DNA from 3 places in the Paenibacillus sp. FSL R10-2788 genome. Region 1 is predicted to be linked to each of the others. Evidence: riboswitches for the same ligand, from Rfam matches in the RefSeq annotation. Region 1 holds a riboswitch; each other region holds the start of a gene.
The links. Region 1 has a riboswitch for cyclic di-AMP ahead of NSQ50_RS02660 (hypothetical protein). Riboswitches for the same ligand answer to the same signal wherever they lie in the genome.

Region 1 (3,281 bases):
CTCTTTACCTTCCATGCTGCCTTGCGAAGACTCGATCCCCAGCGTATTGATAGCTGGATTGCCTTTGGTTTCCGCATAATAATTCAATCCCAGCAGTAGTACGAACAAGGTCATCATTGCTGTGAAAATCACCCAGCCCTGACGTTTGTTCTTAGCGAACAATCCGTACATATATGGCAAAGAGGCTGGCAGCATCCACATAGAGAGAATCTCCAGAACGTTCGTAAGTGGATTAGGGTTCTCAAAAGGATGTGCTGAATTGGCTCCGAAGAAGCCGCCACCATTCGTACCTAAGTGTTTAATTGATTCCAAAGAAGCGACTGGACCGATAGCGATTTGTTGCGTCTGCCCTTCAAGTGTAGTGACCTCAAGCGATGGCTTGAGCGTTTGTGGCACATGCAATCCTACCAGCACCAATGAAACTAGCAGAGCTAATGGAATGAATACACGAATATGTGCTTTTACGAAGTCCTCGAAAAAGTTCCCGACTGATTTCTGTCCTGTAATCCCTCTGACAAAAGCAACCGCAACAGAAAATCCGCTCGCTGCAGACGTGAACATCATCATCGTAATGACTGCCATTTGTGAAAAATACGATAATCCCGTCTCCCCGCTATAATGCTGCAGGTTCGTATTGGTCATAAAGCTGATCACCGTATTAAATGAAAGCGTCTGTTCCATATCGGCAATTCCATTCGGGTTCAGCGGCAATCCCCGCTGTAATCTTAGAAAAATATAACTGAAAGCAACCAGTACGATATTAGTTAAAACAAAGCTGAGTGCATACTTCTTCCAGGACATTCCGTCCCGTTTTTTCAGGCCGATCAGCTTATAAATACCTTTCTCTGTGCCTGCAAACCAGCGATGCGTACGATTCGGTTCGTTAGAAAATACATGATATAAATACGTTCCCATCGGCTTGACCAGCAAGATGAGAATTACAATTACGACGACTATTTGCAAAATGCCCATGAATGCCCCTCCTTAAAATTTCTCAGGATGAATCAACGCGTAAACCAGATATATAAACAACAGTAGGGTAACAGCGATTACTAGAATCACAGCTTATCCCTCCCCGTATCCTCAACTACACCTGCGCACCAGCGCATAAAGCCATAAAATAACCCGTAAATTACAGCTAACGAAGCCACCATATACAGATCCATCATATCTTCCGCACTCCTTCCATTATCCTTGATGAGGTGATCTATCGATTAGAAAATCAGCATCACCACTATGGGAATAGATTACATAGCTCGCACCAAGTCTTTTATAGACCAATCTAGGATTTATAGAACTTGTAATCACAAAAATTGGCTGTGTCGTCCAGGTACGGCACATCTGAATATAGCGGCAGCAAAGCGGAAAGCTGCTCTCAAACAGATATACCCTGCCTACCGGGAACGATGGGCGAAACCAAGTGCTCTGATGGCGGGTATCCACTAGAATAACCTGCTCGATTCCGAGCTCCTCTAGTAAAGCTTTCTCAGCCAGATTGTTGGTTAATCCCGCCATCTTAATACCCCTGAACTTCAGAAGTTTAATGAAATGTTCTCCCGCCTTTGTAGGCGCACATACAAGCACATATTCATTCTGATCCGTCATCTCTTTTTTCTCCTCCTGCTCATTTACAACAAGGAGGCAACGAAAATCTCCGAAAGGATGTTGACCTATCGTCATTTTCGGGCACAACCTAAAGCTCGGTTGTGTCACGTCATTAGACGCTGCCTTACAAATACCGCTAATGATGAATTTAGCGACCTCTTGGGGGAGGCCTCCATAAATGCTTTGCTTCTAAGAGCACAGCAAAAAGCCACAAAGGATCTCCTCTGTGGCTCGCTAGCGGTCACATTGCACTCATCCTCTCTCCATACGCTTACGAGGTTAGCTGTCGGATTCGGGCGGTGAGAGTCGCCCTACCTGTATAGATGCGAGCTCACTCGCACCCTCTACAGGATTCACCCCATAATCAGCTTCCGACTCTCACATCGGCTGCCGATTGTTGGTTCCCCCGCTTTCCTTATCGGAAATTAAGCGGATCAAATATTCGATTGTCGTTGAAACAGGAGTAATCATACTCTTATGCACGAAGACTTGTAAAACCTGAATGATGCCAAAATAATGCAAATTAAAAACTATTTTCCCATTAGATAGCGCTTACTTGATATCTAATCTCTCTATATCTCTTGTTTACTCGAGTTTCGAGCGTTTAATCGCTATCTATAACCCATGTGATTTTATTCACCTTTTTAGAGCGAAAATACTGCAAATTCCCTTTATAGGTTGAAACGCAAGAAGCTGAGGTTGAGCGAGAAAGAGGCGCGATAACACGCCATAAATACCTATTTACCTCGTTTTTCAGTCGTAGTCGGCAGGATATGGTTAAAATCGCTCTAAAAGAACATTTTCCGTTTTTTACAGAAAATCTTGAAAAGAGTATGATTCGGGTTGAATCTAATTCATGAAAAACAATCAACGCTGAGTTCCTGCATTCGCAGGGAACGGGGGAACCATCAGGCCACCTGGCCTACTTGGGGTGAATCCAAAGGAGACTGCGTAAGTCTCAATAGGTAGGGCGACTCTCACCGTCCGAATCCGACAGCTAACCTCGTAAGCGTAAAGAGAGAGACCCTTGATCCGCCACGCTTTGGCCCAGGTATATCTGCCTGTAATCCAAAACCGCAGCAGAGGTCCTCCTCTTGCTGCGGTTTTTGCGTTACCTGAGCCTATTAGGTGATAGCACGCTGGATGGGGTGAATGTTTTGAAGCACTATTATTTAGGGATACATCAAGGGCTGCTTGAGCCGATAAGTCTAAATTACGTTTGTTTCGGGGCCTTGTGGTTCGAAGAAAATAATCACAGGTACATTGTAGGTTATGCATTTGGCCAGAACCAGATCCAAGCCCTTCGCCAATTCAGTACACCTTCTTCTTGTAAAGACTGTTTAGACTCTAAGATTGTATATGAAATATATAAAAAAATTCGAGAACAACAACAGCAGCAGGATTGGTCATCGCATCAAAAACTCCCGTGGTTTACAGCCTTCAAGGAGCCTTGGAAAGATGTAAGCGCCGGTTGGTATGTCTTGAGATCCCGCAGCACCTTTCCCTTACATCTATCTGTTATACGGAAAGAGAAGTTCCGACTATGGCTAGAGCATACCGCAGTCTGTGAGAATAAAATGGAAATGCTCGCCTGTGTAGAAAAGGCTAGTGTCACTCATCATGTAGACTTAAAGCTTTTGGAAATCTAAGGAGGAACCCTACTATGGACCAGCGCA
Region 2 (3,281 bases), 3.1 Mb from region 1:
GCACGTGTAACCCCTGCAACAGGAACAACTACAGTACTTCCTTTAATTACAGGTTTATCAGTAGCAGGACATATACGTAGTTGATCCGCAGTGTTCAAATAGTGCTTATGAATACGGTGGAACACGAACATTACAGCAGGTAAGAAAATGAATGCCATCCATACGCTCGAGAATTTAGTAATGATAAATATAAGCGTAATCGTCAATGTAGTCAGCATACCGATGGTATTTACAACAAATCTTTTCACCCATCCAGCAGGTCTTGTTTTGATCCAATGCACCATCATCCCCAGTTGGGATAAGGTAAAAGGAATGAACACGCCTACCGCATAAAGTGGAATCAAACCTTCCGTATTCCCATGGAATGCAGCCACAAGTATGATAGACATAACTCCTAGAAAAATAATGCCATTTGAGAAGCCCAGGCGGTCACCACGGACCATAAATGCATGTGGCAGATATTTATCTTTTGCAAACATAAAGGCAAGCAGCGGAAACGCTGAATATGCTGTATTAGCTGCCAAGAACAAAATCACTGCTGTAATCCCTTGAATGAAAAAGTACAATCCGCCACGGCCAAAGGTCGATTCAGCGATCTGAGAGACAACCGTAGCCTTTTCATCTGGCACAATACCATACCAATACGCCAGCACAGTGATTCCGGTAAACATAAAGCCAAGGATAAGTCCCATGATCATTAGCGTCTTGGCTGCATTTTTCTCAGCCGGTGCTTTAAAGTTTGGGATCGCATTAGATACGGCCTCAACCCCCGTTAGGGCTGAACAACCAGAGCTAAACGCTTTTAATAGTAGAAACAAACTTACATTAGATACGGCGCTGCCTATTTCAGGAACATTCGCATGCGCGCCACCCATTGCATATTTAACGATACCGGAGATAATCAGAACAACAATCGAAACCACAAACAAATACACTGGAATTGCGATGAACGAAGCCGATTCAGTCACTCCGCGAAGATTAATGATTGTTAATAGAACGATAACAGATACAGCGATGAGAACAGTATGATTATGAAGACTTGGAAAAGCCGATGTGATCGCATCCGTCCCTGCCGAGGCACTAACCGCTACGGTAAGAATGTAATCCACCAATAATGAACCCCCAGCGAGCAGCCCTGTCGGAATACCAAGATTGCTCTTGGCTACGATATAAGCTCCGCCTCCTTGCGGATAAGCAAATATCGTCTGCCGATAGGATAAAATCAGGATGGCCAGCAGGCCCAATACGGCTAATGCAATTGGCAGGGAATACCAGATGGCAGTAAACCCGGCAGCCACCAGTACAATCAGAATTTGTTCCGTTCCGTAGGCTACAGACGAGAGCGCATCAGAAGACAGGACAGCCAGTGCTTTAACCTTGGATAACTTTTCATGATCGAGTTCATTCGACTTCATCGGACGTCCGATCAATAGTCGTTTCACCTTGCTTACCATGGTGGATACAGTTCCTTTCTTTGGGAGCTGAAACGGAATTTCCGTGCGCTGTTTTCATCGGTGGATTTCATAAATGCAGACACAAAAATAAGCATACGGAAATGATCCGCATGCTTATGCATGGTCATTTTCCCACCTTGCTTACGAGGTTAGCTGGCGGATTCGGGCTGTGGTTATAGCCCTACGGTACAGGTCTGTTCGACCCGGTTCCGATTCACCCCATTGGCATGAATGCCAAGTTTGGTTCCCCCGTTTTTCCTAAGAAAATTCAGCGCATATTCAACTTCTCACAAGGTCTAATATTAGTCTACAAAGTGCATACAGTAAAGCGTTGAAAAAAATGAAAAAAGAATGAAAAAACATCCAATAAGCTCAAATATAGCGTCTTATTGGATGCTCTCTTTCATTATCTTCAATTATCCCTCTAGCCCGTGATTTTAATACCTTTTCAGCTTTTTTGTAACTTCCAAAGTAAAAACTAAAATCCTAAGCTCTCCTCTGCATCTACTTCAATCATTTCTTCTTCCTTACGTCCATACCAAAGAAGGAGACTTATTAGAGCAAAAGCGATTAAAGCTAACAAAGGAATCGTAATAAATCCGAAGTAGTTCAAGTAATCTTTATTACAAGGAACACCAATTGTACAAGGTAGAACTTTACTTAACGCTGGAATCTTCTGTTCCGCATAATGATAGATTGAGATACTGCCACCAATCAAACTTAATGGAAGCACATAAGGAATGATGCGCTTATCTCCACGGAAAGTGGCAATTCCCAACAAAAATAACTGCGGATACATAAAAATCCGCTGAAACCAGCAAAGCTTACAAGGTTCATATTTCAAGACTTCACTTAAATACAAGCTACCAGCTACAGCAACCAAAGAGACAAACCAGGCCAGATAGAGGCAGTTACGCTTGCAAAAAGATAGGAATTTTGTCACTTTGCCTCCACTGCTTTTGCGGCGGTGTTAATTTCAGATGTAATCGCTTCAATATCGAAAGGTTCAGCCGTTTTCACTCCATTAATGTAGAGCGAAGGCGTAGTTGTCACGCCTGCGTCAGTTGCCAACTGAATGTCTTTCTTCAGCTCATCTGCATAAGTTTTCTCTTGGATGTCTTTACGCAACAGATCGTAATCGATCGCTAATTTCTCTTTTTCAGCAAGGCTTATCAAGAAATCCTCAGTGGCCCATTCGTCGCTCTCATCCCCTTGCTGCGCATATACAGCATCATAGAACTTCCAGAATTCATCCATATTCTGATGGTATACAGACAATGCAGCTAGTGAAGCTGTCTCAGAGTCAGGACCAACGAAAGCCATATTTACAAAGTAAAGAGCTGCTTTTCCCTCGTTGACAAAATCTTGAACAATTTTCGGTTTCATGGAGCCAGCAAACTGGGAACAAGCTGGACATTTGAAATCGCCAAATTCAACAAGCTTAACAGGTGCATCCTCATTACCAATCCTAGGTAGCTCACTGTAATTGAATTCTACCGGTTCTCCTGTAGAGACATTCTTTGCTGCATCTTTCGAAGCTAACATAAACAATCCAACAAAAATGATAACTACTACAGCTATTGAACTAATAACTAAAATTCTCGTTTTCTGCTTCTGTTGCTCCTGTTCTACCCGTCGTTTCTCTTGTTTGCTCAACTGGGGAACATTTGGACTTTTTTTAGGTTTACTCAAGGAGAATTCCTTTCTGTCCTCTAGGGACTAATGTAGTTTTTATCATATACATTTAAAATTATATAATTATTAATCTCTTTTTGGCAAACAGTATAGTCAAAAAAAACAGCGTGACTCCAAAAGGAGAAACGCTGC
Region 3 (3,281 bases), 550 kb from region 1:
CTTTCGAGGAGAAGTAACAGTGAAGCAATATTTAATGCTTGATGAGGCACTGGTACAGACTGCTTTTATGCAATGGACACTTGAAGAAGATGAGTTATTAAGCGACTTGTGTACCCGTTTTATTCATCGTAAACTGTATAAATATGTAGAGATTGAGAATTTGGATACAGATATGATTACGGAAATCTGCAGCAGTTTTGCGGGAGTGGGACTTAACCCAGAATATGACCTAGAGATTGATTATCCGACAGATTTGCCTTATGATGTGTTCCATCCAGGAGCAGCCTTCGACAATAATCAAATTTTACTGCTTGATCGGAATGAGCAATTGCGGGAAATTTCAGAGGTATCGGATATTGTGCGCTCAATAAGCGGAATTCATCGTGGCAGATATCATCTATATTTCCCACAGGATAAGCTGAAAAAAGCCCTTACACGCTTGCCCTCTTCTGTAGCAGAGATTTTTGCAAAATAATACAAATATTTATGGAACTATTGATAAAAACAACAAGGAGTGAGCTTTAAAATGTATCTGTTCGACACACATACACATCTAGATGCGCCTCAATTCGACGAGGATCGCGAGGAAGTTATTGCTCGTGCAGTAGAGGCCGGAGTTAGCAAGATGATCAATATTGGATTTAATCGGGAAACGATCCCTTCAACGATGAAGCTGGCTGAATCTTATGATTATATTTATGCAGCGGTGGGCTGGCATCCACAGGATGCGATTGATATGAAAGAGGGAGACCTCGATTGGATCGCCTCTCTTTGCAGCCATGAAAAAGTGGTGGCCATCGGAGAGATTGGATTGGATTATTATTGGGATACCTCTCCCAAGGATGTGCAGCAGGAGGTCTTCCGCAAACAAATCGGACTAGCCCGTGAACTAAAAATGCCAATCTGTATACATGACCGTGATGCTCATGAAGATGTTGTACGGATTTTACGGGAGGAAAAAGCAAATGAAATTGGTGGCGTGATGCATTCGTTCTCAGGCAGCTGGGAAACAGCAAAAATGTGTCTAGACCTTGGATTTCATTTGTCATTTGGAGGACCGATAACGTTCAAAAATGCCAGAGTGCCTAAAGAGGTGCTTGCACAGACGCCATTGGACCGATTATTGATCGAAACAGACGCTCCATATTTGACTCCACACCCCTTCCGTGGCAAGCGAAATGAGAGTGCTCATGTGAAGTTAGTAGCAGAGGCTGCGGCTGAAATTAAAGGGTTAACATGGGAAGAATTGGCTAAAATTACGTATGCGAACGCACTGGAACGATTTGGGATTGTCTGAAAACAGGAGTAAAACGGGTGAAAAATAGAGAATAGCCGATATATTAAACTTTTTTAATATAAAAACGGCTGATTATTACAATATTTTAACCATATATTTGCTTAAACGTGGTTGAATCGTCCTTTACAACATGCATCAAAACAGGATATCATCTTTTCAGTGATGTGAGCTGTTGTTATTGTGACAGCCATTGATTCATGGATCGTCTCGCTGAGTCTCCGTATGGAGAACGGGGGAACCAATATTGAACTGCCGCATGCCTGTATCTTGAATACGACTAGGAATTGCCGCAGAACAATATTTGATTTCTTCACGTGGTCTTTGGGGTGAATTTAAGGGCAACCGCCGTGAGCGGGTGACCTGAAATAGGGCGTCTCTCTTTCGTCCGAACCCGACAGCTAACCCCGTAAGCGCAAGTAAGAGAGGCAACCTCGTGCACAAACATTCCCGCGTATTCTGACATCGGAGAAGCCACGAAAGAGTCCTCAAGAGAACTCTTTTTAGGCTTCTTTATTTTTGAATAAACTGAATGTTGCCCGCATACTGTTATATAACAGGTGTGGGAGTAGCTGTGCCGAGCAGGCGATCCATGAGCAGGAGACGCTAAGTTAATACGTGCGTATCCTGTGACAATCTCAAATAGTTTCGTCAAAGAAATTCAGTCCTCATGATATACAAATTGACGACGAGGCTATGTAAGGAGGATGGAGAGAATGGGCTTATTCCAACCAGAGGTATCCCATGATTCGCAGTCATCCAGCAGGTCTTTCGCATTACGGTGGGAGCAAGTAAATACTCGCGTACTTTTACTTGCAGGTGTGATTTCAATCGCAATCGCGCTGTTAATTCTGCTGTACGTACACGGTCAAAGTAACAAACAATTTGTTTTAGTAATAGACGGGCAAACACAGACACTTGAAACGCGAGAAGCACTTCTTGGTGATGTGTTGGAGAAAGAGCAAATTTCGCTGCAGCCGCATGATGAATTATCTTTAGGTCTGAGTGATGAAATAAAAGACGGTGACCGTGTCGTTATCAATCGTGCGCAGAAATTTAGCCTTACTGCGGACGGAGCAACAAAAACGTTATATACGACCGAAGACACTATCGGTCAGGCGATTGACAAACTGGGTATCAACCTAGAAGGCTATGATAAGATTTTTCCTTCGTTAGACACCACCATCTCTGCTGACATGGAGATTAAGATCGTTCGTATCAACAAGCAAACGGTACAGCGAACAACTAACTTACCTTTCCGTGTTATTAAGACAGCAGATCCCTCCCTTACTGTGGGAACAGTTAGAGTGGCACAGGCAGGCAAACCAGGCGTCATGGTTCAGCATATTGAAAAGATCTATCAAGACGGAGAACTGGCCTCTATGCGCATGATCGGCAAGGAAGTACAAACGGTAACAAAAGATAAGATCATTGCCGTTGGTACTAAAGCACTTCCTAAGCCTACTGTAGTTGCTAAAGCTACAACAACTTCCAAATCAAGCACTACCTCCAAAACGACTAAAGTTAGCGCTAAGACTAAGAACGTCACAAGCAAGGCTGGCGTAGACTTTGAGTACAAGAAGATGATTAAGAACGTCTCCATGACAGCTTATTCGTCAGAAGAGCCAGGAATAGGTACTAAAACTGCCTCCGGAACACGCGTAACGGAAGGTCGTACAATTGCAGTAGATCCGAATGTAATTCCTATTGGCTGGTGGGTTTATATCGATGGGCTTGGATTCCGCCGTGCAGAGGATACGGGCGGTGCCATTAAAGGCAATAAAGTGGATGTCTATTATGATTCCCTGAGCCATGCTCGTAATTTCGGCCGTAAATCACGTACCGTATATGTGATTGGACCTGTGAAACCAGAGCTTAACTAGAACTGAAGCTTTTGCAAAAAATCCTTTGATAAGCTATAGTGATGATAACCGTTAAGGAACGCTGGATGATCATTTCGTTGATCGCAGAGCAACCGCTCATCACT

Region 2: it holds a riboswitch for cyclic di-AMP, as region 1 does, so the genes downstream of both, NSQ50_RS16400 (APC family permease) here and NSQ50_RS02660 (hypothetical protein) in region 1, are expected to answer to the same signal.
Region 3: it holds a riboswitch for cyclic di-AMP, as region 1 does, so the genes downstream of both, NSQ50_RS00190 (3D domain-containing protein) here and NSQ50_RS02660 (hypothetical protein) in region 1, are expected to answer to the same signal.

Annotation. Positions count from the first base shown of each region.
Region 1 is NZ_JBBOQA010000001.1:592,753-596,033, reverse strand. It holds gene kdpA (potassium-transporting ATPase subunit KdpA) at 1-972, opposite strand, end outside; gene kdpF (K(+)-transporting ATPase subunit F) at 985-1,062, opposite strand; gene NSQ50_RS02660 (hypothetical protein) at 1,189-1,680, opposite strand; cyclic di-AMP (ydaO/yuaA leader) riboswitch at 1,858-2,047, opposite strand; cyclic di-AMP (ydaO/yuaA leader) riboswitch at 2,467-2,631, shown strand; gene NSQ50_RS02655 (hypothetical protein) at 2,700-3,254, shown strand; gene NSQ50_RS02650 (hypothetical protein) at 3,269-3,281, shown strand, end outside.
Region 2 is NZ_JBBOQA010000001.1:3,712,539-3,715,819, forward strand. It holds gene NSQ50_RS16400 (APC family permease) at 1-1,454, opposite strand, end outside; cyclic di-AMP (ydaO/yuaA leader) riboswitch at 1,579-1,738, opposite strand; gene NSQ50_RS16405 (disulfide oxidoreductase) at 1,933-2,397, opposite strand; gene NSQ50_RS16410 (DsbA family protein) at 2,394-3,146, opposite strand.
Region 3 is NZ_JBBOQA010000001.1:40,597-43,877, forward strand. It holds gene NSQ50_RS00180 (HD domain-containing protein) at 1-475, shown strand, start outside; gene NSQ50_RS00185 (TatD family hydrolase) at 527-1,297, shown strand; cyclic di-AMP (ydaO/yuaA leader) riboswitch at 1,496-1,725, shown strand; gene NSQ50_RS00190 (3D domain-containing protein) at 2,011-3,177, shown strand.